4 regions of the Streptomyces sp. NPDC005070 genome follow, and region 2 is predicted to be linked to each of the others. Evidence: riboswitches for the same ligand, from Rfam matches in the RefSeq annotation. Region 2 holds a riboswitch; each other region holds the start of a gene.
What was found. Region 2 has a riboswitch for cyclic di-AMP ahead of ACWEBX_RS33010 (M23 family metallopeptidase). Riboswitches for the same ligand answer to the same signal wherever they lie in the genome.

Region 1 (7,594 bases), on a different contig from region 2:
GGACGAGTGGGTCCAAGCACGCTTGTGCATCGTGTGCGTCTGGGGCTCCGAGGAGTTGCAAGGCGATGTCCAAGGCAGTCCCAGCGGCCAGGGATTCCATGAGCGGCGCAGTGTAGGGCTTGGAGGTCTTCTTCTTGCCCGGAGTGTTGAGCAGGGGCTGGGCTTGTGCAGCACGAGAGGCGTACTCCGCGTCGAGGACAGCAGCCGGACAGGCGGTGCCGGCGTACTCCCGGGCGATGGGCCAGGACCGGAAGGTCATGGCGACTATGGCCCGTACGTCGGCAAAGTAATGCGCGACGGGGACCGGCGAACCAGCGCTCGTCGCAGACTTGGGACCGCCTGCAGCGAGCAGATCCATGACCTGTCGTTGGACTTGCAAGAGCACCGTCATGGTCGCCGCATCGGGTTCCTCGGGAACCGAATCCATCCGGGTCAGGTCGGCTCCGCAGGCGGCTCCTCCCTGGCGCCTTGATGTCGGGCGCGTGACGAAACGGCACTGCCATGGGTGGAGCGTGTCGCCTGACAGGCGCGCGACGGCGTTTGCCGAGCGGGCGAACCGGGCCGGCATTCCGCAGCCGGGGCATCGGTGTGGGAGAAGGCTCCGGTGCCGGGGGCAGAGGAAGAAGGATGCGAATCTGACGACAGGTGTCGTGCTCAGAGCCTCAAGAAGCACCAGGTCGGCATGGTGGGGTGACGACACCTACCCTGCTCAGTCTCACTGGCCCTGGCCCCGGCCCGGCCCCGAACGCCGGCCCGGCTCTTCCCGCATACCGTGCCTCACCCGGCCCCCATGCCCCGTCCAAGGCGACGGCGATCGTCCCGGATCCTGTCGAGCCGAGTGGCGCCCCTCAACAGCATGGGCTGACACAGCCGCGGCGACGGCACGCGGCCCCGGCCGGTCGGACGGTCCCAGCCGGGCCTGCCAGCCAGCTCGATCCCGCCGGCCGAGCCGGTCCCGCCCGGTCAAGCCGATGCCGCCACCGAAGCCGGTCCCGTTGGCCGAGCCGGTCCCGGCCGGCCAGGCCGGGCTCGCCGCCGAAGTCGGTGACGCCCGTCGAACCGGGCCCGTCGGCAGGGCCGGCAGCGGCTCAGGCCACCGACTCGATGCGCAGCTTGATGTCGTCCGGGGACAGGGCTCCCTTGGCCGAGACGTGATCGCCCGAGGACTCCCCGCGCAGCCGCCGTCCGATCCACGGGACCAGATACTCGCGCGCCCACTGGATGTTGTCGCGGCGCACCTCCAGCGTGCCGCGCGGCGGGAGGGGCGGCCAGGGCTGGTCGGGGTCGGCCGGGACCTCGAGGCCGAGTACCTGGCCGGCACGGAGCGCCACCCGGGTGTGTCCCTCGGGCGAGAGGTGCAGCCGGTCGCCGTCCCAGGCCCGGCGGTCCTGGACCGTCTTCAGGGACCAGAGGTCGAGCACGGGACAGCCGTAGCGGTCCGCGATGGCCCGCACATGTCCGTTGTAGGTGGCGATCTTGCCGCGCAGATGCTTGAGCACGGGAACGCCACGGGTGTCGAAGCCGGTCGTCACCATGACGGTGCTGACCGCGGAGGTGAGGTCGGCGATCGCGCGCTCGAAGCGCTCCGCGACCTCGTCGGGATCGGTGCCGGGGCGGATGATGTCGTTGCCGCCGGCGCAGAACGAGACCAGGTCCGGAGCGAGTTCCTTCGCCCTCTGGAGCTGGGACTCGACGATCTGGTCGAGCAGTTTGCCGCGCACGGCGAGATTGGTGTAGTCGAAATCGCCTTCGGGCCTGCGGTCCGCGAGAAGTACCGCGAACCGGTCGGCCCAGCCGACGAAGGCTCCATCGGGCCCAGGGTCGCCGACGCCCTCGGTGAAGCTGTCCCCCACCGCCACGTACGACCCGATCACTGATCTGTTGTCACTCTTCGAATCGTCTGCCACATCAAGCATGATTCACCTTTTGATGTGAGCTACGCGACCGTAGGGAGGGGTTGACGGGCGGTGAGATAAGCCACTCGCCAAGCATTGGTCAACTCTGGAATAAGGCCCGCGTCAAGGATGTTGAGGCAGCGATCGCCCCGAGGTCGCGTCACGGGAACACCGAAGGCCGGACCCAGGGGATCATGGGGTCCGGCCTTCGGAGATCTTCCTGACCGTCAGGAGCAGGAGGAGGAGGGGCGTCAGCCCACGGCGACACCGTGCGAGCGCAGGTACGCGACCGGGTCGATGTCGGAGCCGTAGTCCGGCGTGGTGCGGATCTCGAAGTGCAGGTGCGGTCCGGTCACGTTGCCGGTCGCGCCGGAGAGGCCTATCTGCTGCCCCTCGGTCACGGTCTGCCCGGCCGAGACGGACAGCGACGACATGTGGGCGTACTGGGAGTACTTGCCGTCGGCGTGCTGGATGACGACCTGGTTGCCGTAGGCGCCGCCCCAGCCCGCGGAGACGACGGTGCCCGCCGCGATGGACTTGAGCGTGGTGCCGGTCGGGACCACGAAGTCCACGCCCGTGTGGTAGCCGCTGGACCACATGCTGCCCGCCACCTTGTAACCGGTGCCGATGCTGCTGCTGTCGACCGGCAGGGTGTAGCCGGAGGAGCTGTTGGTGGAAGCCGTGGCGGACGGGGCCGTGTCGGCGGCCGGGGTCGCCTGCGCGGACTTCGCCGCGGTGGCCGTCCGCGTGGCCGACTGCGTCGCCGAGTGGGCGGCGGAGGCGGCCTTCTTGCCGAGCGACAGCTTCAGACCGGGGTGGATCAGCGACGGGTCGCTGCCGATCGCGGAGCGGTTGTCCGCGTAGATCTTCTTCCAGCCGCCGCCGACGTTCTGCTCGTCGGCGATCTTCGAGAGGTAGTCGCCGCGCTTCACCGCGTACGTCTTGACCGTGGCGGACTTGGCGGACTTCTCGGCGGGGGCGGCGGTCGCGGCCTTCTCGACATGCTGCGCGACAGGGGTGGCCGGGGTCGCGGCCTGGGCGCCCGTGGCTCCCATCAGGGGCAGCGCGAGTGCGGCGCCACCGGTTCCGGCCACGGCTATCGAGCGGGTGAAACGGAGGGACTTGGGACGGCGGTGCTTACCCTTCGCGGGCATGACGAATTCCTCTCCGGCGCCTGCGGGGTGAGCTGTCGGGTGCGGGCTGGAGATGCCCGGCCGCTGCTGTGCGGCTGTACCCCTAGCCTGTTCCGGAGACCGGACCAGGCACGGAACCTGTGGGTCCCCCGCTCCTGCCGTGTACGGGTGAGTGTGCGGATTCCGGGCGGCGGCAGGATTGGGCGTCCGTCCGGATTGAGGCAGAACGTAAGCGAGATGAGAGCGCGTCGACAACTATGGGCGGTTTCTGTGCGCTCGTCTTTCTTGATCCATGCGGAAATCGCCGTCACCCTCCGTGGAGTGACGATCTTCCGGACCTCTCAACCCACCCGTAAAACCTCGCGGGTTGAGAAATGAGGACGGCAACGCATCGTCACGAATATGACGCTCCTCACGCGACTCGCCCCAGGGCGCCCTATTCCAGGGCCAGTTGTAACGAAGGCGCTTATTCGGACAGAACGGTCAGATGCGACGTCGACGGATATCCAGTACATCCGGACCTCTATGCGAGGCGGCGCACAAAACGGCACACTCGCAATGCCGCATTTCACCTCAATTGCCCCGCGAGTCCCGCGCGGCGCGAAGGACGTGACCGACCCGACGGCCGGCCCCGCACGCGCATCGAACTGGCGTTCGATCCAGCGACTGTGGAGCGCCGCTTCCAGGGCTTTCAGTACGGGAGAAGGCCGCCTGTGGACAACTCATTGCCCGAGGAACCTATGTCGTATCGTCGACAGCGCAAGCCGGTACAACTGCCGACGAGCGGCGCCGAGTCCAGCCCGGTGACGCCGGCGGCCGAATGGGAGGAGCCCCCGTGACGCAGCAGGTCCCGTCGACCGAGCCCGAGCTCGGCGGAGTGCGGAACTTCCGCGACGTGGGCGGACTGCCCGCCGCGGACGGCCGGCGCGTGCGCTACGGGCGGCTGTTCCGCAGCGGCCACCTCGCGCACGCCACGGAGGAGGACGCCGCGTTCCTCGCCTCCCTGGGTCTCCACACGATCTTCGACTTCCGCAACGCCGCGGACCAGAAGCTGGAGGGCCCGGACGTCGAGCTGCCGGGCGTACTGAACGTGAACCTCCCGCTGAGCGACCCGGCGGACGGCAGCGAGTTCTGGAAGATGGTCCGCGACGGCGACATCGACCAGCTTCGCGGGCTCCTCGGCGACGGCAAGGCCGCGAACCGGATGATCAACTCGTACCGCACCATCATCAGCGAGCGCACGGCCGAGCACGCCCAGGTGCTGCACGCCCTGGCCGACGACAGCGTGCCCGCGCTGATGCACTGCGCGGCGGGCAAGGACCGCGCCGGGCTGTCCATCGCTGTCACCCTGCTGGCCCTCGGCGTCGAGCGCGAGGCGATCGTGACCGACTACCTGGAGTCGAACGCCGCGCACCGCCGTTACAAGGTCCACCGCAACGGCTCCTCGGCCGGCGCCTACTCCCCCGAGGTCATGGAACTGCTCAGCCCGCTGTTCGACGCGCGCGCCGAGTACCTGACAGCCGCCTTCGAGACGATCGAGGAGAAGTGGGGCAGCGTCGAGGCCTATCTGGAACAGGGGCTGGGGCTCACGCCGGAGCTCCGGGAGCGCCTGCGCGCGCGGCTCCTGGACTGAGCCGGAGCCGCCCTCCCCGGCCGGGGCCCTACTGGTTCTGCGCGCCCAGCGTGAAGAGCAGGTAGATGAAGGCCGCGAACAGGTGGCCGACGGCGACGTAGATGATCAGCCGCACCCAGAGGGCGCGCGGGAACTTGTCCTCCATGGACCGGCGGGGTTCTGTGGGTTCGGTCATGATGTCTCTCCCGGGGTGGGGTGGCCGGTCGCCGGGCCGAGGCACAGCGCGGCGACGGGGCTCTGCAGCAGGGTGTGTACGAAGAGGAGATCGGCTCCGTCGCGCTCGGCGGCGGCGATGCGGTGCGGGGTCAGCGAGTCGAAGTGGGCGCTGTCTCCCGGAGCGAGGACGTGCGTGGTGTCCCCGAGGCGCAGACTGAGCCGCCCCTTGAGGACGTACAGCCACTCCTCGCCCGGGTGGACGCGCACGATGTCACCCTGGGAACCGTAGGGGACGTGCACCCGCAGGGCCTGCATGGCCCGGCCCGCGGAGCCCGCCTGCCAGTAGGTCCAGCCGCCCGCCGGGGCCGGTTCCATGTCGGCGGCCCGTACGACCGCGTCACGGTCGGGGACCACCTCGCCGAGCAGTTCGGAAACCGTCGTACCGTAGACACGGGCCAGCGTGAGCAGCATCGGCAGCGAGGGCTGGCGCTGCCCCGTCTCCAGCCGGGACAGATGGGCGGGCGAGAGACCGGCGGCGCGGGCGGCGCCCTCCAGCGTGAGGGAGGCACCGCGGCGCAGGGCGCGGAGCCGGGGCGCCACGGCGTGCAGCTCGGCGGACGGCTCTTCGACCGCCCCTGGATCGGCAGGGTTCATGGAACCATTGAGCCAAACAATTACCTCTGGGGCAATTCTCTTGCCCCAGAGGCAAAGAACCTCGCCGGACCCGGGCCAGTCGCCCGACCACACCCGCGCCGCCGTCCGCACCCACGCCGCCGCGCCGTCCGCACCCACGCGGCCGTGCCGGTCACACTCGCCCCGCCCACGGCGGACCGCCGGTCCGGCCGGGTCTCAGCGGTTCGCCACCGCCTGCTTCACCAGTGTCTTCCCGAAGTCCCACATCAGCCCGCCGCCGTTGTGCGCGTCCTCCATCACCGCGGTGAAGGCCTCCACGAAGCGGTCGACATCCCTTTCGTCGATGACCAGCGGCGGGATCAGTTTGATCACCTCCAGGTGGTCGCCGGAGACCTGGGTGAGGATGCGGTGCCGCTGGAGCAGCGGCACGACGACCATCTGCGCGAACAGCCCCTTGCGCGCGGCCTGCAGCATGGTCCAGCGGCTGCGCAGCTTGAGCGACGCGGGCCGCCCGAACTCGATGCCGATCATCAGACCCCGCCCGCGCACCTCGCTGAGCAGTTCGTAGCGGTCGACCAGGGCCGCCAGCCGGGACTTCAGCAGCTCTCCGGTGACGCGCGCGTTCGCGACGATCTGTTCGTTCTCCATCACGGAGAGCACCGCGAGACCCGCCGCCATGGCCTGCGCGTTGGAGCCGAAGCTCGCGGAGTGCACGAGGACCCGGTCCATGGAGGAGTAGACCTTCTTGAAGATCCAGTCCTTGCCGAGGGTCGCGCCCACCGGCACGTAGCCGCCGGAGAGCGCCTTGGCGACACACACCAGGTCCGGTTCGACCCCCTCCTCGTGCTGGTAGGCGTAGAAGTCCCCGGTCCGGCCGAGGCCGGTCTGCACCTCGTCCGCGATGAGCAGCGCCTTGTGCCGGTGCAGCAGTTCCTGGGCGGCGCGCAGATATCCCGGCGGGGACGCGTGGACGCCCTTGCCCTGGATCGGCTCCACGATGAGCGCGGCGACGTCGCCCTTCTTCAGCTCCCTGGCCAGGGCGTCGAGATCGCCGAGCGGAACGGCTGTGTCGGGCAGCAGCGGCGCGAAGCCGTCGCGGAAGCCGTCCTCGCCGTTCACCGACAGGGAACCGGTGGTCAGCCCGTGGAAGGCGTGCGCGCAGTACAGGATCCTCGGCCTGCCGGTCGCGTACCGGGCGAACTTCAGCGCGGTCTCGACGGCCTCCGTACCGCTGTTGCCGAAGAACACCCGGTCCAGGTGCGGGCTGTGGGTGAGCAGCCGCTCCGCGAGCAGGCCCGGCAGCGGCTGGCAGTCGAAGCGGGTGAGGTCGGCGAGCGAGGCGTCGAGGACGTCGTGGAGCGCCTGCCGGACGACGGGGTGATGGCGGCCGAGGCCCATCACCCCGAAGCCGGCGAGCATGTCGAGGTAGTCGTCGCCTTCGGCGTCCCAGAAGTGCGCGCCCTCGGCCCGTTCGTAGACCTTGTCGAAGCCGATGGTGTGCAGCATGCGCGGGAGCTGGTGGTTCAGGTACTTCGTGTGCAGTTCGTAGCGCTCGGCTCCGCGCTCGGCGAGGAGTGCGCCGAGGTCGAACTCCCCCTTCTGGGCAGGGTCGGTCATTCCTGTTTCTCCTTGGAGGACTCTTCCTCGGCCGGCCGGTCGGCGGCCTCCGTCAGCTCGTACGCGGCCTTGGCCCGCTCGTCCCTGATGGCCAGCCCGGCGCTGATCCGTCCGGCGATCTCCACGGGCGTGAGGCCGATGTCGGCCAGCACCTCGGACCGTTTGGCATGCGCGAGGAACTGCTCGGGGATGCCGAACCGCCGTACGGGCACGTCGACTTCGGCGTCCCCGAGAGCCAGCGCGACGGCGGCGCCGACGCCCGAGGCCCGGCTGTTGTCCTCGACGACCGCGACGAGCCGATGGGCGGCGGCGAGACGGGGCAGCTCCGGGTCGACGGGCTTGACCCAGCGCGGGTCGACGACGGTGCAGCCGATGCCGCGGGACTCCAGCAGGTCGGCGGTCTGGAGGCAGACCGGGGCCATGACGCCGACCGCGACGAGCAGAACCTCGGGGCGCTCGCCCCGGTGCAGGACGTCGAGGCCGCCGACCCGGTCCACCGCGGGGATGACCGGACCGACGGACTCCTT
Region 2 (7,594 bases):
GGGCCGAAGGGCATCGTGCGCTCCATCTGGACCTCGTGGATCGCCGGCTTCGTCCTGCTCCTCGGCTTCACCTTCGCCATCCAGTCCTACGACAAGGAGCTGGGCTCGGCGACGGGTGCGCCCCCGGCGCAGATCCTGCTGGACGCGCTCGGCGCAACGACCGGCAAGCTCCTGCTGCTCGTCGTGATCGGCGCGCAGCTCTTCTGCGGCATGGCCTCCGTGACCGCCAACAGCCGTATGATCTACGCCTTTTCGCGTGACGGCGCGCTGCCGTTCTCCTCGGTGTGGCACACGGTGCATCCGCGCACGCGGACCCCCGTGGCGGCGGTCTGGCTGGCCGCGGGCGGCGCCCTGCTGCTCGGCCTGCCGTACCTGATCAACTACGCGGCCTACGCGGCCGTGACGTCGATCGCGGTGATCGGCCTCTACGTCGCGTACGTCATCCCGACGCTGCTGCGGCTGCGCAAGGGCGACGACTTCGAGCGCGGGCCCTGGCATCTGGGCCGCTGGTCCCGGCCGGTGGGGGTGGTCGCGGTCGGCTGGGTGGCCGTCATCACGGTCCTGTTCATGCTGCCGCAGGTCTCCCCGGTCACCTGGGAGACGTTCAACTACGCCCCGGTCGCCGTGCTCGTCGTCCTCGGCTTCGCCGCGGCCTGGTGGCTGGCCTCGGCCCGGCACTGGTTCCTCAACCCCGGGCATCAGCGCACGATCGCCCGTGAGGCCGCCCGCAAGGGTGCACCCGAACCGGTCGATCCCTGACCTTGTGGGGCCTCGGGCGTGGCCGGGTCACCGATACCCGATCGGAGTCCCGGCCACGTCCCGCTATGCTCGGGGATGCATCGGCGCGGGCCGGTGCGCCGTGTCGGTGTTTTCCGGTGCGGGGACCCTTAGCTCAATTGGCAGAGCAGTGGACTTTTAATCCATTGGTTGTGGGTTCGAGTCCCACAGGGTCTACGGAAAGGCCCCCGGTTCAGAGGTATCCGAACCGGGGGCCTGTTTCGTTGCCGGGGTGTCAGCCCGCCGAGAGGCCGGAGAGCCCCGCGTGCTCCGTGAGTTCAGGCAGCGGCAGCGTGTGCTGGGTCTGGAGGACCTTGGCGCGCAGGTAGCGGACGTTGTGGGCGGTGGTGAAGACGCCCGTCGGGACGCGGTGGGAGACCGTGATGCCGAGTTCGCGGAGCTGTTCGGCCTTGTCCGGGTTGTTGGACAGCAGGTCCAGGGAGCCGATGCCGAGGGCCCGGAGCATCTGGGCGGCCGCCGTGTAGTCGCGGTCGTCCTCGGGCAGGCCGAGGGCCGCGTTGGCGGCGTAGGTGTCGAGGCCCTGGTCCTGGAGGGCGTACGCGTCGAGCTTGTTGTAGAGGCCGATGCCGCGGCCCTCCTGGCGCAGGTACAGCAGGACGCCGCCGCGCTCCGCGATCTGCTCCACCGCCTCGCGCAACTGGGGTCCGCAGTCGCAGCGGGCCGAGCCGAACACATCGCCGGTCAGGCACTCGGAGTGGAGCCGCACCAGTGGGTTCGCGCCGGGCTCGCCGAGGACGACGGCCAGGTGTTCCTTGCCGTCGTCGAGGCCGTGGAAGGTCACGAGTTCGGCGTCGACGGAGTAGCCGTCGCCGAAGCGCAGGGGTACGCGGACGCGGGTGCGCACGGTGGCGGTGGGGTGGTCGCGCATGGTGTCTCTCCGTCCGGCAGGTTCGTACGGGCTGTGCTTCAGATTTGAAGCACAGCCTCGGAACGAGACCCTACATCTGCTTAAAACTTCAAGCAACGGGTTTCGAGCCCTCTCGGGTGTCCTACGAGGAGCAGGAACGCCGCCGCCACGGCAGATCCTCCCCGGGAGCCCCGGGATCTCCGCTCTGGATGGCCCGGGTGATGGTTCCGCAGATCTCCTCGAGCTGTCCCACCTGCTCCGGGGTCAGATGGTCGAAGACCGCCGTCCGAACCGTCTCGACGTGCGCGGGCGCCACCCGCTCCAGGAGGGTCATGCCCTCGTCGGTGAGCACGGTCATGTGCCCGCGCTTGTCGGTGGGGCAGCCCTCACGGCGTACCGTGCCGTCCTTCTCCAGCCGCGCCACCGCGTACGTCAGCCGGCTGCGGGTGATCTTCAGGGCCTCGGCGAGGTCGGTCATCCGCAGCCGCCGGTCCGGAGCCTCGGACAGCCGGGACAGGATGGAGTAGTAAAGGTGGGGCATCCCCGCCTCCGCCTGCAGCCGGCGGTCGATGGCGTCCGCCAGGAGGGAGGTCGCGGAGATGTACGAGCGCCAGGCGCGCTGTTCGGCGGCGGAGAGCCAGCGGGTCGTCATGAGACCAGTCTAGGTATTGTTTAAAACTTGAACCACTGCGCCCGGATTCCTGTGCGCGTGCGACCGGAGGATGCGTCCCGATGCCCCGTCCCTACGTCCTGCTGTCCGCCGCCGTCTCCCTCGACGGCTTCCTGGACGACACCGGCCCCGAGCGGCTGCTGCTCTCGGGCCCGGCCGACTTCGACCGGGTCGACGAGGTGCGGGCGTCCAGCGACGCGATCCTGGTGGGTGCGGGCACGCTGCGCACGGACAACCCGCGGCTCCTGGTCAATTCCCCCGAGCGGCGTGCGGCCCGGGTCGCCGACGGCCGTCCCGAGTACCCGCTGAAGGTCACCGTCAGCGGTTCCGGAGAGCTCGACCCGCGGGCGCAGTTCTGGCACACGGGCGGCGAGAAGGTCGTCTACACGACGGACGAGGGCGCGCCGCGCGCCGCCGCCGCGCTCGACGGCCTCGTCGACGTCGACGTCGTCCCGACCGGCCCCCGGCTCGACTGGCGGGTGCTGCTGGAACACCTTCACGACGTACGGGGGGTGCGCCGCCTCATGGTCGAAGGGGGCGGCAAGGTCCACACCCAGCTCGTGCGCGAGCAGCTCGCCGACGAACTGCAGCTCGCCGTCGCCCCCCTCTTCGTCGGGCAGCCCGACGCGCCGCGGCTGTTCGGGACCGGGGAGTACCCCCCGGGCCGGATGCGGCTGGTGGAGACCCGGCCCGTCGGTGACGTCGTGCTCATCCGGTACGTCCCCACCGCGCCCGGCACCGGCTCGCTCGCCTCGGCCGCCGACCGGCGGTGGCTGGAGCTCGCCTGCGAGCTGGCGGAGCTGTGCCCGCCCTCGAAGACCGCGTTCAGCGTGGGCGCCGTGGTGGTCGCCGCCGACGGGACCGAACTGGCCCGGGGCCACTCCCGCGAGGGCGACGACCCCGTCGCGCACGCCGAGGAGGCCGCCCTCGCCAAGATCGACCCGGCCGATCCCCGGCTGGCCGCCGCCACCGTCTACAGCAGCCTGGAACCGTGCGCCCACCGCGCCTCCCGGCCCGCGCCGTGCGCCCGGCTCATCCTCGACGCCGGTGTACGGCGGGTCGTCACCGCATGGCGCGAGCCCGACACCTTCGTCACGGACGCCGACGGGAACGGACTCCTCGCCGCCGCGGGCGCCGAGGTCGTCGTCCTCCCCGAGTACGCGGACCGCGCCGAGGCCCCCAACCGGCACCTGGCGGCCCGGTAGGGAGCGGGTGCCCGCGCTGCGGGAGGGGCGGGTTTGAACGGGTGTGCTTCGGGTCCCGCGGATGGCGTACACTGGTTTCAACGACGCGGGGTGGAGCAGCTCGGTAGCTCGCTGGGCTCATAACCCAGAGGTCGCAGGTTCAAATCCTGTCCCCGCTACTGAAGGCCAAGGGCCGGAACTCGGATTCACGAGTTCCGGCCCTTGGTGTTTGTCCCACCGATTTCTCCGGCCGGTTCCGTTCGGGCGGACGACGCCGCGCTCCCCCGGTCGGGCCACAGGGGTCGCCCGCCGCCCGCGCGCCGGTTCTTCTGGACGGGTGGGGCAGCCAGGAGGTGAGCGGCGGACCGGACAGTTTCATGACCCGGCCGGCCGTCCGTCCCGCGGTGTCCACGGGCCCGGGAGTGTCGTGTCACCCGGTTCGGCGGCAGCGGAGCCGCGCCGGATCGTGTGGGCACGCGCCTTCGTCCGGGCCCTGCCCGTGCTGCTCGTCGCCGCCGGGATCGTCTACGACTACTTCACCCCGTCGGAATTCACCGCGGCCCCCCTGTTCGCGGCCGCACCCCTGGTCGCCGCGCCCCTCTACTCGCTGCGCGGAACCGTTCTCGCCGGCGTCCTCGCCGTGGGCGCCGTGCTCGTGACGCACAGTGTGCTCGACATCGTCCTTCAGGTCGACGCGGTCACCGAGGTGGTCACCGTGACGACGGCCGCCGTCCTCGCCGTCCTCATCAACACCGTGGTCCGGCGCGGCGACGAACGGCTCGCCTCCGTCCGGGAGATCGCCGCGTTCGCGCAGCGCGCCGTGCTGCCCGAGCCCGAGGCGACGATCGCCGGGCTCGAGGTCGCGGCCCGGTACGAGGCGGCGCAGGAGGACGCGTTCATCGGCGGGGACCTGTACGCGGTGCAGGACTCCCCGTACGGCGTGCGGCTGGTCGTCGGCGACGTACGGGGGAAGGGCATGACCGCGGTGGCCGCTGTCGCGACGGTGGTCGGGGCGTTCGGGGAGGCGGCCGAGCGGGAGGCGACCCTGGGGGGCGTCGCGGAGCGCCTGGAGCGGGCACTGACGCGCGCGGGCACCCGGCGCGACAGCGTCGACGCGGTCGAGGGGTTCACGACCGCCGTCCTCGCCGAGATCCCGCAGGGCGAGGGTGTCGTACGCGTCGTCAACCGCGGCCATCCGCCGCCCCTGCTGCTGTATCCCGACGGCGCGCTCGTCACCCTCTCCGCCGAGTCCTTCGCGCTGCCCCTCGGGATGAGTGACCTGGGAAGCCAACCCGCCCCGACGCTGCGGGAGGGATTTCCGCGCGGGGCGACGCTGCTCCTGCACACCGACGGACTGTCCGAGGCCCGCGACGCGCGGGGGGAGTTCTTCGATCCGGCCGCCTGGCTGGCCGGACGGGTCTTTCCCGGCCCCGACGCGTTGCTGACCGCTCTCTTCGAGGCGGCCCGCGCGCACACGGGCGGCCCGCTGACGGACGACCTTGCGCTGCTCGCCGTCCGGCGTCACGAACAGTGATCGGACCGTTCCCCTCCGCATAGCAACTGACTTACCGTCAGGGAAATCCGTGCAAGCGGCACGCGGTCAACTCGCCCGTTTTTCATCGTCCATGACCCCAAAGTCCTGGCCAAGAGGCGTTAATGATCAGCCGGAACAGCTTGGAATTCGGCACCCGGGTCTATTAACGTTCGATAACGCAGCGCGGTCGTCACAACCGTCACAAGAGGCGGCTCCGTGCGCACGCGCCGAATCCCGCAAGGGAACCGGGGACCCACCTCATGGGGTGAATCGAGCGTAATCCGCCGTGGAAGCACGGTGGCAATCGCCCGTAGGAGACCTTCCTGCTCCGAACCCGTCAGCTAACCCGGTAGGCGGCAAGGAAGGAAAGGAGTGCGCCCACGTGGCGTCCAACCGGCCCGCTCAGCCAACCTCGTTCGCGCCGAACGAAGCCCACACCTTCGGCTATGGCAAGGACGAGGGACCCTGGGAGGAGTGGAACCCCACCGCGGATTCCCTCGCTCCCGTCCGCGGCCGGCACCGCACGGGCAAGCAGCGCGGCGGAGGACTCGCCCGCAGCTCCACGGTTCTCGGCGTCGGTGTCATAGCCGCCGTCGGTGGTGGTGGCATCGCCAGCGCCGCTCCGGGCAAGGCGCCCGTCTCGATCTCACTGCCCGACCTGTCGTCGGTCACCGCGTCGGCCAAGGCCCTGATATCGGACGGCGGATCCAGCACCCCCAAGGGCTCCACGACTCCGCTCACCACCGCCGGTCTGACCAGCGTCGACGCGGCCCAGGGCAGCACCGACGCCGGTGAGGCGCTGCGCGACCGCATCATGGCGCAGGCCCAGTCGCAGCAGAACCAGGCCGACACCGCCACGCAGAAGGCCGTCCAGACCGCCGCCGCGCAGAAGGCCGTCCAGGCCGCCGCCAAGCAGCAGGACGAGGCCCAGGCCAAGGAAACCGCCGCGAAGAAGAAGGCGGAGGAGGCGGCCAAGCAGAAGGCCGAGGCCGAGCGCCTCGCCGAGCTGGCCAAGAGCTACTCGCTGCCGACCTCGTCGTACACCCTGACCTCGCGCTTCGGTGAGGCCGGCTCCATGTGGTCCTCCGGCTACCACACCGGACTCGACTTCGCGGCGCCCACCGGCACGCTGATCAAGGCGATCCACAGCGGCACCATCACCGAGGCCGGCTGGGCCGGATCGTACGGCTACCGCACGATCCTCACCCTCGACGACGGTACGGAACTCTGGTTCTGCCACCAGTCGTCGATCAGCGCCACCGTCGGCCAGAAGGTCGCCACCGGCGATGTCATCGGACGCGTGGGCGCCACGGGCAACGTCACCGGGCCGCACCTGCACCTCGAGGTGCACCCCGGCGGCGCCGCCACCGGCATCGACCCGATGGCGTGGCTCCAGAGCAAGGGCCTCAACCCCTGATCTCCGATCTCCGGCAGCCCTGACGTCAACCCCCCCGACGTCAGGGCTGCTGGTCGTCCGGGCCCGGACGGCGGCGCGCACCGCACCCGGTGCTTGTGGAATACATCCATCCGGTACGGGCGTTGAGGCCGTACATGACTTCTCTTCGCAAGCTCGGTTCGTCCGATCTCGAGGTCTTCCCGCTCTCCCTCGGGGGCAACGTCTTCGGCTGGACGGCTGACGAGACCCGGTCCTTCGCCGTGCTCGACGCCTACGCCGCCGCCGGCGGCAACTTCCTCGACACGGCCGACTCCTACTCGGCCTGGATCGAGGGCAACGAGGGCGGCGAGTCCGAGACCGTCATCGGCAAGTGGCTGAAGAGCCGCGGCAACCGCGCGGACATCGTGGTCGCCACCAAGGTCAGCCAGCACCCCGCGTACCCCGGGCTGTCCGGTGCCAACATCAAGGCCGCGGCCGACGCGTCGCTGCGCCGCCTGGGCACCGACCACATCGACCTCTACTACACGCACTTCGACAAGCCCGAGGTGCCGGTCGAGGAGGTCATCGGCGCCCTCGACGAGCTGGTGCGGGCCGGCAAGGTGCGGCACATCGCCGCCTCCAACATCTCCCCGGAGCGGCTGCGGGAGTCCCTGGAGTTCTCCGACCGCGAGGGCCTCGCCCGGTACGTCGCGCTCCAGCCCCACTACAACCTCGTCTCGCGCGACACCTACGAGGGCGCCCTGCTGGAGCTCGCGTCCCGGGCCGGTCTGGCGGCCGTCCCGTACTTCGCGCTCGCCGCCGGTTTCCTCACCGGCAAGTACCGCCCCGGCACCACGGTCGACTCTCCGAGGGCGGGCGGCGCGGCCAAGCACCTCGCCACGGAACGCGGGCCGCGGGTCCTCGCCGCCCTCGACGAGATCGCGGCGGCCCACGACGACGCCGTCCCGACGGTCGCCCTCGCCTGGCTGGCCGCACAGCCGACGGTCGCCGCGCCGATCGCCTCCGCCCGCACGGTGGAGCAGCTCCCGGCCCTGCTCGGCGTCGCGGACCTGGTGCTGACGGACGACGAACTGAAGCGCCTGTCACAGGCGTCCGCGTAACGGCCGGCCCGTCGGCGCGGTGCACCGGTGACGTCCACCGGCGCACCGCGCCGTGACCGTCCAGC
Region 3 (7,594 bases), on a different contig from region 2:
GATGAGGCGGATGACCTCGTCGATGTCCAGGAGGGCGACGAGGAGACCCTCGACCAGGTGCAGCCGGTCACGCTTCTTGGTGCGGCGGAACTCGCTCCGGCGGCGCACGACGTCGAAGCGGTGGTCGAGATAGACCTCCAGCAGCTCCTTGAGGCCCAGGGTGAGCGGCTGACCGTCCACCAGCGCCACGTTGTTGATGCCGAAGGACTCCTCCATCGGCGTCAGCTTGTAGAGCTGTTCGAGGACCGCCTCCGGCACGAAGCCGTTCTTGATCTCGATGACCAGGCGCAGGCCGTGCGCACGGTCGGTGAGGTCCTTGACGTCGGCGATGCCCTGGAGCCTCTTCGAGCCGACCAGGTCCTTGATCTTGGAGATCACCTTCTCCGGACCCACGGTGAAGGGCAGTTCGGTGACGACGAGGCCCTTGCGGCGCGCCGAGACGTCCTCCACCGACACCGTGGCACGGATCTTGAAGGTGCCGCGGCCCGACTCGTAGGCGTCCCTGATCCCGGAGAGACCGACGATGCGGCCGCCGGTGGGCAGGTCGGGTCCCGGGACGTGCCTCATCAGCGTCTCGAGGTCGGCGCCCGGGTAGCGGATGAGGTGCCGGGCGGCGGCGATGACCTCGCCGAGGTTGTGCGGCGGCATGTTCGTGGCCATGCCGACGGCGATGCCCGACGAGCCGTTGACCAGCAGGTTCGGGAAGGCGGCCGGAAGGGCCACCGGCTCCCGCTCCTGGCCGTCGTAGTTGGGCGTGAAGTCGACGGTGTCCTCGTCGATCGACTCGGTCATCAGCGACGTCGCGTCGGCCATCCGGGCCTCGGTGTAACGCATCGCCGCCGGCGGGTCGTCGTTGCCGAGGGAGCCGAAGTTGCCGTGGCCGTCGACCAGGGGTACGCGCATGGAGAAGGGCTGCGCCAGACGCACCAGTGCGTCGTAGATCGACGCGTCGCCGTGCGGGTGCAGCTTACCCATGACCTCGCCGACGACACGGGCGCACTTCACATAGCCGCGGTCGGGGCGCAGGCCCATCTCGTTCATCTGGTACACGATGCGGCGGTGCACCGGCTTCAAGCCGTCGCGGGCGTCCGGCAGGGCTCGCGAGTAGATGACCGAGTACGCGTATTCGAGGAAGGAGCCCTGCATCTCGTCCACGACGTCGATGTCGAGGATCTTCTCCTCGTACGAGTCGTCGGGCGGCGGGGTCTTCGTGCTGCGGCGGGCCATCGCTGCTGCGGCTCCTTCACAGTCTCTGCCGGGGCATGAACGGGTTCTGACGCGCACCATTGTGGACCGCCCCACTGACAACCCCGACCGCGACCCGTCCGTTGCGCCCCTCGGGCAGGCTCCGCGGGCGCCGCCGGGACCGTTCCCGAGCGGCTGTCCGGGCCCGGTGCGCGGGTGGCCCGCGAGTACGTCCGGCCGGTGCACGGCGGTCCCCGAGGGCGTTCGCGGCGGATCCCGGAGGCCTTCCCCGGGCGCGCCGGGGACACGCGCGAGTCTCGCTCTCGGCGTACGAGGCGCGGGAACTTCGCCAGCCGTCCACGCGCTTGCATACAGTGGCAGGACCGACAGGAATGACGCAGTTCCGCGATCGAAGGGACGTACATGCCCATGGGTCACACGGCCACAGCTGAGGCAGGCTCCGGCGGCCTGACAGCGACCGAGCACCGCCTGGCCAACGGCCTGCGCGTGGTGCTCTCCGAGGACCATCTGACCCCGGTCGCCGCGGTGTGCCTCTGGTACGACGTCGGCTCGCGCCACGAGGTCAAGGGCCGGACCGGACTCGCCCACCTCTTCGAGCACCTGATGTTCCAGGGCTCCAAGCAGGTTCATGGCAATGGTCATTTCGAACTCGTCCAGGGCGCCGGCGGCTCGCTCAACGGCACGACGAGCTTCGAGCGCACCAACTACTTCGAGACCATGCCCGCCCACCAGCTCGAGCTCGCCCTCTGGCTGGAGGCCGACCGCATGGGATCGCTGCTCGAGGCGCTGGACGACGAGTCCATGGAGAACCAGCGCGACGTCGTGAAGAACGAGCGCCGCCAGCGTTACGACAACGTCCCGTACGGCACCGCCTTCGAGAAGCTCACCGCGCTCTCGTACCCCGAGGGCCACCCGTACCACCACACCCCGATCGGGTCGATGGCGGACCTGGACGCGGCCACCCTGGAGGACGCCCGCGCGTTCTTCCGTACCAACTACGCGCCCAACAACGCTGTCCTGTCGGTCGTCGGCGACATCGACCCGGAGCAGACGCTCGCCTGGGTCGAGAAGTACTTCGGCTCCATCCCCGGGCACGACGGCAAGCCCGCCCCGCGGGACGGATCGCTGCCCGACATCGTCGGTGAGCAGATCCGCGAGGTCGTCGAGGAGGACGTCCCGGCGCGCGCCCTGATGGCCGCCTACCGCCTCCCGGAGGACGGCACGCGCGCGTGCGACGCGGCCGACCTGGCGCTCACCGTCCTCGGCGGCGGCGAGTCCTCCCGGCTCTACAACCGGCTCGTACGCCGTGACCGCACCGCCGTCGCGGCCGGGTTCGGCCTGCTGCGGCTCTCCGGAGCGCCCTCCCTGGGGTGGCTGGATGTGAAGACGTCCGGCGACGTCGAGGTCCCGGTCATCGAGGCCGCCGTCGACGAGGAGCTCGCCCGGTTCGCCGAGGAGGGCCCCACGGCCGGGGAAATGGAGCGCGCCCAGGCCCAGTTGGAGCGCGAGTGGCTCGACCGGCTCGGTACCGTCGCCGGCCGCGCCGACGAATTGTGCCGGTACGCCGTCCTGTTCGGCGACCCGCAGCTCGCTCTGACCGCCGTACAGCGCGTCCTCGACGTCACGGCGGAGGAGGTCCAGGAGGCCGCCAAGGCCCGTCTGCGCCCCGACAACCGCGCGGTGCTCGTCTACGAACCGACCACAGCCGAAGCCGCCGACGCGGCCGGCTCCGCCGACGAGACCGACGAGGAGGCGGCGAAGTGACCGAGCTCGCCACCATGGACTTCCACCCACAGCCCCAGGCAGGACAGCCGAAGCCGTGGGCGTTCCCCGCCCCCGAGCGCGGCACCCTGGACAACGGTCTGACCGTGCTGCGCTGCCACCGCCCCGGTCAGCAGGTCGTCGCCGTCGAGGTGATCCTCGCCGCGCCGCTGGACGCCGAGCCGGCGGGCCTGGACGGCATCGCCACGATCATGGCGCGCGCCTTCTCCGAGGGCACCGACAAGCACTCTGCCGAGGACTTCGCCGCCGAACTGGAGCGTTGCGGCGCCACGCTCGACGCGCACGCCGACCACCCCGGCGTACGCCTGTCCCTCGAAGTGCCCGTCTCGCGCCTGGCCAAGGCCCTCGGCCTGCTCGCCGACGCCCTGCGGGCCCCCGCGTTCGCGGACAGCGAGGTCGAGCGGCTGGTGACCAACCGGCTGGACGAGATCCCGCACGAGACGGCCAACCCCGCCCGTCGTGCCGCCAAGGAGCTCTCCAAGGAACTGTTCCCGGCGAGCGCGCGCATGTCGCGCCCCCGCCAGGGCACCGAGGAGACGGTCCAGAACATCGACGCGTCGGGCGTTCGCGCCTTCTACGAGAAGCACGTACGCCCCGCCACGGCCACCGCGGTCGTCGTCGGTGACCTGACCGATGTCGATCTCGACGAACTGCTCGCCGACACGCTCGGCTCCTGGACCGGCTCCTCCGCCGAACCGCGTCTGGTGCCGCCGGTGAGCGCCGACGACACCGGCCGCGTGATCATCGTCGACCGCCCCGGAGCCGTCCAGACGCAGCTCCTCATCGGCCGTGTCGGTGCCGACCGGCACGACCGCGTGTGGCCCGCCCAGGTCCTCGGCACCTACTGCCTCGGCGGCACCCTCACCTCGCGCCTGGACCGCGTCCTGCGCGAGGAGAAGGGCTACACCTACGGCGTACGGGCGTTCGGGCAGGTCCTCCGCTCCGCGCCGGACGGCACGGGCGCCGCGATGCTCGCCATCAGCGGTTCTGTGGACACTCCCAACACCGGCCCGGCGCTCGACGACCTGTGGAAGGTGCTGCGCACCCTCGCGGCCGAAGGCCTGACCGACACCGAGCGCGATGTCGCCGTGCAGAACCTGGTGGGTGTCGCGCCCCTCAAGTTCGAGACGGCGGCGGCCGTCGCGAGCACGCTCGCGGACCAGGTCGAGCAGCACCTGCCGGACGACTACCAGGCGACGCTCTACCGGCAACTGGCGGCCACCGGCACCGTGGAGGCCACCGCGGCGGCCGTGAGCGCCTTCCCGACGGACCGTCTGGTGACCGTCCTGGTCGGCGACGCGGCACAGATCGCGGACCCGATGAGGGCCCTCGAAATCGGTGAAGTCACCGTGGTGGCAGCCGAGTAGAACCGTGCGACGGAAGAGGGCCCTGACGGCTGAAGAGCCGTCAGGGCCCTTCCCTTTCCGGACATCGGTCCCAAGATGTCCGTATTCGTACGGCGGTTGCCCTTCTGCCCTGTGGGATGCGTTACAAAAATCGTGATCCGTTTGTTGTTCGAAAGACACCGCGTTTAGCGTCGGTGCGGCTGTTCGTCACGCAGTGCGCCGCGCCCGCGGCACCGGACAGTCATCGCCGAGTCCCCGTGACGTGAGTCAGGGGAGCCGGGGACCCACGCAGTCCCTGGGGTGAATCGGACGCCCTCTTCGGAGGGAGCCCGTAGGAGACCTTCCTGCTCCGAACCCGTCAGCTAACCCGGTAGGCGAGAGGGAAGGAAAGGACCAGCCCCTACATGGCGTTCACCTGTGGCACCGGCAAGCATCGTCGTACGAGCAGCCGGGTGCACAGCACCACCACGACCGCCGTCGGGGTCGCGGCGCTCACCACCACCGGCGTGATCGGAACCCTGGCCGCCCCCGCGTTCGCCGCGGAAGCCTCCGTCGAGCAGACCGGGCTCACCCAGGCCGTCACCCTCAACGACACGGTCGCCGACCAGATCGACGCCCAGGCCTTCGCGCAGCAGCGCGCCGCCGACGAAGCCGCAGCGCGCAAGCAGGCCGAGCAGACCGCCCGCAAGCAGGCCGCCGAGCAGGCCTCGAAGCTCCGCGAGGCCAAGGAGCGCGCCGCCCGCGAGGCCGAGCGCAAGCGCCTGAACACGTTCGTCATGCCGATCACCGGTTCGTACGTCTCCACCGGCTACCAGGCCAGCAGCGCCCTCTGGTCCTCCGGCAGCCACACCGGCGTCGACTTCCACGCCTCCTCCGGCACCTCGGTCCACGCCGTCGGATCCGGCACGGTCGTCACGGCCGGCTGGGGCGGCGCCTACGGCAATCAAGTCGTGGTCAAGATGCACGACGGCACGTACACCATGTTCGGCCACCTGTCGTCCATCGGGGTGTCCGTGGGGCAGGCCGTCACTCCGGGGCAGCAGATCGGCCTCTCCGGGGACACCGGCAACACCACGGGACCGCACCTCCACTTCGAGGCGCGTACGACCGCGGAGTACGGCTCGGACATCGACCCGGTCGCCTACCTGCGCTCGCACGGCGTCAACGTCTGACGACCGCTTCGCGGCTTCCCACCGCTTTTGATGCCCCGGCTCACCGAGTCGGGGCATCGTCGTTTCCGGACGCCGTCTGTCCAAAAAATATCCATGGATTCAGGCCCGCCATCGGAAATTCAGGCTTCCTGCAATAGAGTCACTGAACAAGCGTCAATCGACGGCGTTTCACGGGGATTAAAGCGGAGGTCGGTCATGCGTATTCCGGCACACTCGGTGTGCACGGCGATCCGTGACGACATCGTCGCGGGTGTCTACGAGCGCGGCGGCCGGCTCACCGAGGAACTGCTCGCACGCCGCTACGGCGTCTCGCGCGTCCCCGTGCGCGAGGCGCTGCGCACGCTGGAGGCGGAGGGCTTCGTGGTCACCCGCCGGCACGCGGGCGCCTGCGTCGCGGAGCCCAGCGAGCTGGAGGCCGCGGACCTCCTGGAGATGCGCATGCTGCTGGAACCGCTGGGGGCCGCTCGGGCCGCGCAGCGGCGCACGGAGGCCCACCTGAAGGTGTTGCGGGGGCTGGTCCGGCTGGGGCAGGAGCGTTCCAGGCGAGGCCACAGCGAGGATCTGCGCTCGCTGGGCGGCTGGTTCCACGAGACGCTGGCGCAGGCGTCCGGAAGCCCCGCGCTGACCTCGACGCTCGCCCAGCTTCGCCACAAGATCGCCTGGATGTACTCGGTGGAGGCGCCGGCCGACCCCGCGGAGTCCTGGGCGGAGCACGGCGGCATCGTGGACGCGGTCGCCCGGGGGGACGGCGAGCGGGCCCGCGCGATCACGGCCCTGCACACCGAGCGCGCCACGGCCGCGCACCGGCTCCGATTCCCCGGAGGCGACCGGGCGGACCGTGTGAGAAGTTCGCAACATCCCGTAAACGTGACGGGCCCGCGTCATTAACACAGGCGCCGTATACAAAGAGGGATATTCGGCGGGGGCTCATTTCTGATGCCCTTTTATTCGCGTGTCCGGAATTCCGGTGCACGCCATTTCCGCGGCCGCGGCGCGAGGCGCGCCTGACACCGGGGGAATGTGCGGGCGAGGCCACGGAAAACGGCCGGGCCGCGCCACCCGGAGAATGGGTGGAGCGGCCCGGCCGTGCGTGTCCGACTGTCCTGGGAGCGGGCTCAGACGGTCTCGGGGAGCTCGTCGAGCCCCTCGGCGACCAGCTTCGCCAGACGGTCGAGAGCGACCTCCGCGCCGTCGGCGTCCGACGAGAGGACGATCTCCTCGCCACCCTGGGCGCCCAGGCCGAGGACCGCGAGCATGGAGGCCGCGTTGACGGGGTCGCCGTCGGCCTTCGCGATCGTCACGGGGATGCCGGAAGCCGTGGTGGCCCGGACGAAGATGGAGGCGGGGCGGGCGTGGAGGCCCTCGGTCCAGCCGACGTTGACGCGGCGCTCAGCCATGAGATGCTGCCCTTCGGGTTTTCAGGGTTGTCTAGACCATTGTTCCATATCGCGAGGTGTGCCTGGACGGACCCGGGCGCCACCCGCCGCGGTGTCGGTCGAAGACCCGTGCCGACGCCCCGTCGTCCTCAGACTGCCCCGCGCCGTTGTCGTACGCGAGCCGTACTCTGGGGCCCATGCAGACCTCGTCGGACCGGCACGAGTACCCAGCCCACTGGGAGGCCGACGTGGTGCTGCGCGACGGCGGCACCGCACGCATCAGGCCCATCACCGTCGACGACGCCGAGCGCCTGGTCAGCTTCTACGAGCAGGTGTCGGACGAGTCGAAGTACTACCGCTTCTTCGCGCCCTATCCGCGCCTGTCCGCCAAGGACGTCCGCCGCTTCACCCACCACGACTTCGTGGACCGGGTCGGCCTCGCGGCCACGGTGGGCGGTGAGTTCATCGCCACCGTGCGCTACGACCGGATCAACGCGGACGGCATGCCCGCCTCCGCGCCCGCCGACGAGGCCGAGGTCGCCTTCCTCGTGCAGGACGCCCACCAGGGCCGGGGTGTCGCCTCCGCACTGCTCGAACACATCGGAGCGGTGGCCCGCGAGCGTGACATCCGCCGCTTCGCCGCCGAGGTGCTGCCCGCCAACAACAAGATGATCAAGGTCTTCACGGACGCCGGATACACCCAGAAGCGCAG
Region 4 (7,594 bases), on a different contig from region 2:
GGGAGGCGGCAGGCGGATGGTCAGGCCCACACACGAGGTCGAGTACGAGCAGATGCTGCTCAGCCGCCACGGATGGATGAACCACAGGGGCGGCCGAACCAAGGACGGTGTCCTGGAACGCAGCGCGTACATCCTCCTCAGCCGGATCCGGATCCAAGGGCCCATGTCGATCGGTGAGTTGAGCGACGCCTTCGGGCTCGACGCGTCCACCCTCAACCGGCAGACCGCGGCGGCGATGCGTGCCGGGCTCGTCGAGCGCATCCCGGACCCCGACGGCGGCATGGCCCGCAAGTTCCGCATCACCCACGAAGGGGCGCGGCTCCTCGACCAGGAGCGGCAGGAGCTCATCGATTCGCTGGACCGCGTCATGACCGACTGGCCGGAGGAGGACATCGCCGCGTTCGCCTCCTACCTGCGGCGCTTCAACACGGACATCGAGCGCATCGGCGGCCGTCCCTGGCCGCGCCCCTGAATCGCCGTCCCCGGCCGCGCCCGTGGCCTGAAACCCGGCCGCCGTCGCGCGCCGACCCTCGTGGCGGACCGCCCGCGCCGGGCGAAAACGGGGAGACGTGGTGCCGCGTCGCGTTCTACGCTCTCCCGCATGAAAAATACGGGGGGATTCTTGAATGTCGTCGATGTCGAGGCGACCTGTTGGGAGGGGGAGCCCCCGTCCGGGGCGGTCAGCGAGATCATCGAGATCGGTCTGACGGTCGTCGACCTGGACGAGGGCGTCCGCGTGGCGAAGCACCGCCTTCTGGTCAGACCCGCGCGATCGACCGTCAGCGCGTTCTGCACCGAACTCACCGGGCTGACGCAGGGCGAGGTCGAGCAGGGGCTCGGATTCGCCGAAGCCTGCCGGGAGTTGGCCGCGCGGCATCGTACGGGGGAGCGGCCGTGGGCGAGTTGGGGTGACTACGACCGCCACCAGTTCACCCGTCAGTGCGCCGCCACGGCGACTCCGTATCCCTTCGGGCGCCGGCACACCAACGCCAAGGCGGTCTTCACCGACGCTCGCGGGCTGCGGAGACGGCCCGGTATGGCACAGGCCCTGCGCCTCGCCGAACTGCCCCTGGAGGGACGGCATCACCGCGGCGAGGACGACGCGTGGAACATCGCCGCACTCGTCCTCGACCTGGCCGGGCGGGGGGCCTGGCCGGGCGCCTGACGGTCTTGGCGCCCGGGTCTCGGCCCGGCGGATCGGGTCCGGGTGCCTGACGGTCCCGTGACCCGGAGGTCGTTCTCACGGATCGGTCCCGCACGTCTGATCCGGTCCTCCAGAGGTCGTTCAGGCAGATCGGTCCTGCGTGTCCGACCCGGTCACCCGGGTTCACTCCGGCGGATCGGGCCGCGGCGTCAGGCGTCCTTGCCGGCGTCCCGGGCCACCTGCTCCAGTCGCGCCCGGTACTCCTCCCACCATGCCGCGTCGCCCGGCATCAGGCTGTCGTTGTTCTCGCTCAACCCGGCCGATCCGTCCATGAGTTCGCGGATGATATCGGCGTGCCCGGCGTGCCGCTGGGTGTCGGCGATCACGCGGACGACCGCGTGGTGCAACGTCACCTCGTTCTTCCCCGCGGGCCACCACGGCACCGTGCCGGTCGTCTCCAGCGGCAGCGCCTCGATCGTCGCGTCCGCGTGGGCCCATGCCCGGCGGTAGAGCCCCACGATGAACTCGCGCGTCTCGTCGGCGGTGGCCCACATGTCGCCGTTCGTCTCCTGGGCGTGCTCCAGCCAGGGCAGCGGCTCGCCCGACGGCCGTCCGAAAGTGTCGCCGAGGTAGCCCAGTTCCACGGTGGCCACGTGTTTGACGAGACCGAGGAGGTTCGTCCCGGTCGGGGTGAACGGACGGCGGATGTCGTACTCCGAGAGACCGTCGAGCTTCCAGATCAGGGCGTCACGAGCCGACTGCAGGTAGCGGTGGAGATCGGCCTTGGCATCCGGTGAAGTCATGGCGTTCAGTCTGCCGTTCCCCGGGGCGTTGTCGTGGCCGGTCCGATCAAGTACCGTCACCGGCGTGAACACCGGACCGGCGCCTCGCCACACACGGATGGGCAATCCGGTGGAGGGCTGATCGCGTGGTGGGTGCGCCGCAGGCGCCGCCCCCGTCCGGCACGTGGACCTCCCGGTGCTTGTGCACCACGAGTCCGTCTTCCGTGCCGAGCACTGCCGAGGTCAGCCGTATGACAGTCACCTTCAATCACACCATCGTCGCAGCCAAGGACCGCCGCGAGTCGGCACGCTTCTTCCGGGAACTGCTGGAACTGCCGGAAGCGCCGTCCTGGGGTCCGTTCACCAATGTCCAGCTCACGGACGGCGTGCTGCTGCAGTTCGCCGAGCCCCCGGTGGACATCCAGATGCAGCACTACGCGTTCCTGATCGACGACGAGCTGTTCGACCGCGCGTACGGACGGCTCCGCGCCGACGGCGTCGAGCACTGGGCCGATCCGCAGATGCGGCGCCCCGGGGAGATCAACGACGAACACGGCGGCCGTGGCGTCTACTTCAAGGACCCGGCCGGCCACGCCATCGAGTTGATCACCCGCCCTTACCTGTAGCCGGGCGGAGCCCGGTCGGGGCCGCAGGACGCGGCGCCCGGCCGGGCAGCCGGCCGAACCGGTGGGTGGGGCGTGTGTCGCGCTGCGATCCGCGATCCGCGAGCTGCATCTGTGATCCGTGAGCCGCATCCGTGATCCGCGAGGGGCGCGGGGCTCAGGCGTCAGCGCGCGGTACGCGGAAGGTGCCGCGCGCCGGAGTACGACCGGTTCACCCCGATGGGTTGTTTTGTGGCGAGTTGGGATGAACAGGGCGTGGATGTCGGCGGCTTGGGGAGAACCTGGACGTTCGCGAAACGCCGTCATCGAGGAGTGCCGCGTGTCCGATGTCGTCTTCACGGCGGATTTCGCCTCGACTCGTCAATGGGTCGCGGGCCATTCCTGGGCCTATCCCGACGGCGGTCCGGTCAACCCGGACGACGGCAAACTCGACCATCTGGTCACCGACCCCTCCTACAGCCGGACAGGCCGCTTCCGGGCCACCCGGCGCCCGGACGGCGACTGGGACGCGGGCCTGCTCACCACCGAGGGCAGCGCGGACGGGTTCATGGTCCGCACGGGGGACGTGCTGGAGGCACGGGTCAAGCTGCCGACGGTGACGGGGGCCTGGCCGGCGATCTGGACATGGCGGGACGGCGGTCAGGAGATCGACGTCTTCGAGTACCACCCCGACAACCCCGACCTGCTGGAACTGTCCAACCACGTACGGAACACCCACCGCTACTACCGGAACCACGCGATCCAGCCCGGTGCCTGGGTCGACCTCGTGGTCGAGCTCGGCGCCCTCCGGGTCGTGTGGTGGGTCAACGGAATCCGGGCTTTCGACGACCGGCGCGGCGTGGGCAGATCCTGGCACGCCTATCTCATCGTCAACCTCTCCGTCTGCGCGGGGCGTTACCACCCGCCGCCGCCTCCCGAGGCCTCCGAGATGGACTTCGAGGTGGCCCGGCTGGCGGTCCGCAGGCCGCTGGTCGGCAGACCTTTCCCCGCGGCGGAGGAGTGCGAGGCCGACGTCCTCGACTGACGTCGGAGCCGGGCCTCGGCAGGTGCAGCCGGGCAGGTGCATCCGCCGGGGCCCTCGGCGCGGAAGTACGGCATCAGAAGCGACGCTGCGCCGGTGCGCGTCGCGCCGACGAGTGCCGAGGGCCATGCCGAATTCGCAACCGGGGGACGCCCCCGAGTCCGCCTACGTCAGTCACGTCGGCAACTGCCGCACGTGTCAACGGGAGTCGGGACGCTGCCCGCAGGCGGCCCGTCTCTGGCGTTTCTACCAGGAATGGCGCAATGGGTACCGCGCGCGGCCCAAGCCCACGGAGTGACCTACGGAGTGAGATTGGGGCGGGTCCGTGCCCGGTGAGACGATCCCTCCTCACGGTCCAGTGCGAGGCGTGGACTAAGCGCCGGTAGGTGGAGGGGTGTCATGCGAGGTTCTGTGCGGATGTCCGCCGACGATGTGTCCCGGTCCGGGGAGACCGGCGCCTCCGTGGCGCTGCGGCCCCGCCGCGTTCCTCGTCCGGACGGGGAACCGGCGCGTGCGGCCGTACTCGTCCTTCATGGCGGCACCGCCGACAGCAAGGCCCCGTTGCGGCCGTGGAACCTGGCACGTGCCCGGATGCGGCCGTTCGTGCGCTCCGTGACACGGGCCCTGCCGGACGAGGACACGTTCGTCGGTCAGGTGCGCTACCGCCACCGGGGATGGAACGGCGTGGACGCCGACCCCGTCGCCGACGTTCTGCTGGCACTGGACGAACTCGCCGCTCTGGTGGGGGAGGTGCCGGTCGTGCTCGTGGGCCACTCGATGGGCGGGCGCGCCGCGCTGCGGGCCGCGGCCGCCCCACAGGTCCGGGCCGTGGTGGCACTGGCGCCTTGGTGCCCCGAGGGTGAGCCGGTGGCCCACCTCCGGGACAAACGCGTGATCGTGCTGCACGGGGACCGGGACCGGGTCACCGACCCCGTGGAGTCGTTCGCCCTCGTCCGTCGGGCCGCGGAGGCGGGTTCCTCCGCGAGCGCCGTGCGGGTCGAGGGCGGGGACCACGCGATGCTGCGCCGCGCGCGGACCTGGCATCGGGCCACGAGTACGACGGTCGCCGAACTGGTGACCAGGATCGGCGGTGGCCTCGACCCGCTCCCCGCCGAACGGCCGGGCGGAGAGCCCGGCGTTCTGTAGGGCGTGCGGGACGTCCTGGGGCCGCGGCCGTCAGGAGCCCGGTGTGTCGAGCCGGTCGTCGGGGTCGGGGGTGGGGGAGAAGGCGCGGCGCCTACCGGACGCCGGCCGTGCGGCGGACGAGGGAAGCGGGGCGCCCGTCGACGGATCCCAGCTCAGGATCCACTCGAAGTCGCGTTGCAGCCGACGTGCTTCGCTTCGCACGAGCGTCGGTATGTCACCGCGTTCGGAGATCAGTTGGGCATAGATCGGCGCTTCGTGCACGTGGGGATCCTCGACTCGCTCTCGTGGTCTGACGTGCTTCGACGGTACGGCCGGCAGATGGTCGCAGCGGTGATCCGGCCAGCTCGGCCAGAACCGGTCAAGGTGTGACGGAAGGGTGCCGTCGATGTCGAGCGACGTGCCAGGGAACGCCCGTTGCGTGCACACTTTCGACACATTCGAGTTGGCTCGACGTGTGACCCGCGGCTCGGGACCGGGCGCCGGCCTCGATCGTCCCAACGGCCGTGCTCAGCCACCTTTTCGCGTACGGCCCGTGTCCTCACGGTCGCGCTGCGGGATGGTGCGATGAAGGTCACGAAAATGTATCGGACATCTGGGACGTGGATCTTCACATCGGGTGCACACCATCGCTAAGTTGGCGACCAGGCCGCCCGACTCCCTCCGGCGAAGTTCGCCGGGCGGTGCGGCCTCCGCCGAGTCCTGCCTGTCCTCGTGGCAGCGGGAGCCGGGGACCCACCGAACCTGGGGTGAATCGGCCAACTGCCTTTCGGGGCAGGGACCGTAGGGCATACCTTCCGGAATCGTCCGCCCGAACCCGACAGCTAACCCGGTAGGCGGACGACGGAAGGAGCACCACTCCATGGCGCCGGAACGCACCCCGCCCAGCGGCGAAGAAGTCGCCCGACGACTCTCGTCCCTCTACGACCAGGCGGAGCTCGCCACCGGAAACTTCAACGGGACCCGCGCCCTGGCGAACTCCAGCCGCAGGCCGGGCCGACGGGGCGCCAGTCAGGGGAGCGGGGTTTCCGACGCCGCCCAGGAGGACCTGATGCGGCAGTGGTTCGACGGGGCGCGCTCCCGGTTCGGACCCTCGGCTCCGGCCGCACTCCCGGTGGACAGGCAGCAGGAGCGTGGCAGCGGAGGTGCTCGTCCGAAGGAGGCCGCGAAGGCGCCCAGGGGGTCCTCGTCGGACCTTCCGACGATCTACGAGCTGGAACAGATCGTGCGGCCGGTCGCCGAGTTGACGGCTGCCCCGATGCGAGAGCTGACCGCAGGTCCGGCTTCGGAGCCGGGCGCGCGCCCCGCGTTGGAGCTGACCGCCGGTCCGGCGGCCGCGCCCCCGGTCGGCGCACAGGCGGCACCGGGATCCGAGATGGCGGTCCGTGCGGGGCTCCGCGCGGGGGCCGCTCCGGCCGCGGCGTCGCAGCAGTCCTCGCCGCACGTCAAGAAGCAGAGCGCCCGGCGCAAGTTCGCCGTCGCGCGGGAGCTGATGGCGCGCCACATGGCACGGCAGGGCATGCCCGTGGCACAGGTGCCGGCCATCGAGTACCGCCCGGCGGCCCCGCAGACCGGTTCGTTCCCGTCGGTCGGTCAGACCGGTTCGTTCCCGATGGTCGGTCAGACGGGTTCGTTCCCGACGGTCGGGCAGACCGGTTCGTTCCCGACGGTCGGGCAGACGGGCTCGTTCCCGTCGGTCGGCCAGACCGGTACCTTCCCGTCGGTCGCTCAGCCCACCGCGTTTCCGGCGGCTCCGCAGACCGCCGCGTTCCCGTCCGCCGCTCAGACGGGCACCTTCCCGTCGGTCGCTCAGGCGCCCGCGTACCAGGCGGCGCCCCAGCCGACCCCGTACGAGGCGGCGCCCGGGGTCTTCGACACGGGCTCCATGCCCCAGGTGTACGAGTCGGCGCCCCCGGCCGCCCAGCCCCAGGCGGTCATCCTGCCCCGCGGGTACGAAGCGCCCGCACCGGCCCCCGAGTACACGTCGGTGCTCCTGCCCCTCGCGTACGAGAAGCCGACGCGTCCCAGCGGGTACCAGCCGGCCCCGATGCCCCCGATGAGCGAGCCGGTTCCCCAGCCTCCGGCGTACGAGGCCGCGCCGCGCGCGGCCGCCTATCCGCCGGCCCCGATGAGCGAGCCGTTGCCGCAGCCGCCCGCGTACGAGGCCGCGCCGCGTCCGGCCGCTTATCAGTCGGCCCCGATGCCCCCCGAGAACCAGCCGGCGCCCCCGCCGGCCGGCGACGCCTGGCGGCAGTCGTTGCGGCCGACCGGGAACCAGCAGGCGTGGCCCGCCGCTCCCGGGGCCGCCGGCGCGAACCCGGGGTTCGACATCGACAGCCTTGTCGCCGGTGCGGGAGCCGGCGCCGCCGCCCCGCCGGTCATCGGACACGACAGCAGAGCCGCCGAGGCGGTCGCCTTCGCCCGCGCCCAGATCGGCAGCCCGTGCGTGTGGGGAGCGTCCGGACCCGGTTCGTACGACCCCTCCGGTCTCACCCAGGCGGCCTGGAAGAGCGCGGGAGTCATGCTCCCCCGTGCGACGCAGGACCAGGCGCAGGCCGGCCCGGCGGTCGACCTCGGTGCCATCCAGCCGGGTGACCTGGTCTTCTTCCACGCCAACGTGAGCCACGTGGGTGTCTACGTGGGTGACGGGATGATGGTCCACGCGCCGAGTCCCGGAGCGCGGATCAGCGAGGAGTCGGTCGAATACGTCGGACGGGCGGCCATCCACAGCGTCGTACGCCCGGCCTGAACCCCGGCTCGGCCGCCCTGGACGTACCCGGTACAGGGCCGTCCAGGACGTAACCGCGGTCAGAACTCGCTGTCGATCCCCGTGACGGCGGCGGGTCCGAGCGGCGCGTCGTCCGCGGTCAGGCCGCTGTCC

Region 1: linked by a shared signal. The riboswitch ahead of ACWEBX_RS23965 (M23 family metallopeptidase) and the one ahead of ACWEBX_RS33010 (M23 family metallopeptidase) in region 2 are both predicted to bind cyclic di-AMP.
Region 3: linked by a shared signal. The riboswitch ahead of ACWEBX_RS03715 (M23 family metallopeptidase) and the one ahead of ACWEBX_RS33010 (M23 family metallopeptidase) in region 2 are both predicted to bind cyclic di-AMP.
Region 4: linked by a shared signal. The riboswitch ahead of ACWEBX_RS05375 (NlpC/P60 family protein) and the one ahead of ACWEBX_RS33010 (M23 family metallopeptidase) in region 2 are both predicted to bind cyclic di-AMP.

What each region holds. Positions count from the first base shown of each region.
Region 1 is NZ_JBSFZS010000074.1:10,041-17,634, forward strand. Features, by position in the region: gene ACWEBX_RS23960 (SGNH/GDSL hydrolase family protein) at 1,089-1,874, opposite strand; gene ACWEBX_RS23965 (M23 family metallopeptidase) at 2,147-3,049, opposite strand; cyclic di-AMP (ydaO/yuaA leader) riboswitch at 3,054-3,209, opposite strand; gene ACWEBX_RS23970 (tyrosine-protein phosphatase) at 3,864-4,661, shown strand; gene ACWEBX_RS23975 (DUF6126 family protein) at 4,690-4,806, opposite strand; gene ACWEBX_RS23980 (helix-turn-helix domain-containing protein) at 4,833-5,471, opposite strand; gene ACWEBX_RS23985 (aspartate aminotransferase family protein) at 5,667-7,067, opposite strand; gene dxs (1-deoxy-D-xylulose-5-phosphate synthase) at 7,064-7,594, opposite strand, start outside.
Region 2 is NZ_JBSFZS010000155.1:202-7,795, reverse strand. Features, by position in the region: gene ACWEBX_RS33045 (amino acid permease) at 1-759, shown strand, start outside; tRNA gene ACWEBX_RS33040 (tRNA-Lys) at 882-954, shown strand; gene ACWEBX_RS33035 (GTP cyclohydrolase II) at 1,013-1,666, opposite strand; gene ACWEBX_RS33030 (MarR family winged helix-turn-helix transcriptional regulator) at 1,788-2,297, opposite strand; gene ACWEBX_RS33025 (dihydrofolate reductase family protein) at 2,378-3,520, shown strand; tRNA gene ACWEBX_RS33020 (tRNA-Met) at 3,605-3,678, shown strand; gene ACWEBX_RS33015 (PP2C family protein-serine/threonine phosphatase) at 3,927-5,033, shown strand; cyclic di-AMP (ydaO/yuaA leader) riboswitch at 5,249-5,404, shown strand; gene ACWEBX_RS33010 (M23 family metallopeptidase) at 5,416-6,450, shown strand; gene ACWEBX_RS33005 (aldo/keto reductase) at 6,585-7,529, shown strand.
Region 3 is NZ_JBSFZS010000006.1:7,283-14,876, reverse strand. Features, by position in the region: gene ACWEBX_RS03730 (DNA gyrase/topoisomerase IV subunit A) at 1-1,227, opposite strand, end outside; gene ACWEBX_RS03725 (M16 family metallopeptidase) at 1,609-2,970, shown strand; gene ACWEBX_RS03720 (M16 family metallopeptidase) at 2,967-4,355, shown strand; cyclic di-AMP (ydaO/yuaA leader) riboswitch at 4,570-4,726, shown strand; gene ACWEBX_RS03715 (M23 family metallopeptidase) at 4,739-5,506, shown strand; gene ACWEBX_RS03710 (GntR family transcriptional regulator) at 5,702-6,394, shown strand; gene ACWEBX_RS03705 (HPr family phosphocarrier protein) at 6,622-6,903, opposite strand; gene ACWEBX_RS03700 (bifunctional acetate--CoA ligase family protein/GNAT family N-acetyltransferase) at 7,080-7,594, shown strand, end outside.
Region 4 is NZ_JBSFZS010000009.1:57,953-65,546, reverse strand. Features, by position in the region: gene ACWEBX_RS05410 (MarR family winged helix-turn-helix transcriptional regulator) at 17-472, shown strand; gene ACWEBX_RS05405 (exonuclease domain-containing protein) at 602-1,165, shown strand; gene ACWEBX_RS05400 (DinB family protein) at 1,354-1,947, opposite strand; gene ACWEBX_RS05395 (VOC family protein) at 2,178-2,552, shown strand; gene ACWEBX_RS05390 (beta-glucanase) at 2,869-3,573, shown strand; gene ACWEBX_RS05385 (alpha/beta fold hydrolase) at 3,970-4,716, shown strand; gene ACWEBX_RS05380 (hypothetical protein) at 4,747-4,977, opposite strand; cyclic di-AMP (ydaO/yuaA leader) riboswitch at 5,397-5,568, shown strand; gene ACWEBX_RS05375 (NlpC/P60 family protein) at 5,576-7,462, shown strand; gene ACWEBX_RS05370 (hypothetical protein) at 7,522-7,594, opposite strand, start outside.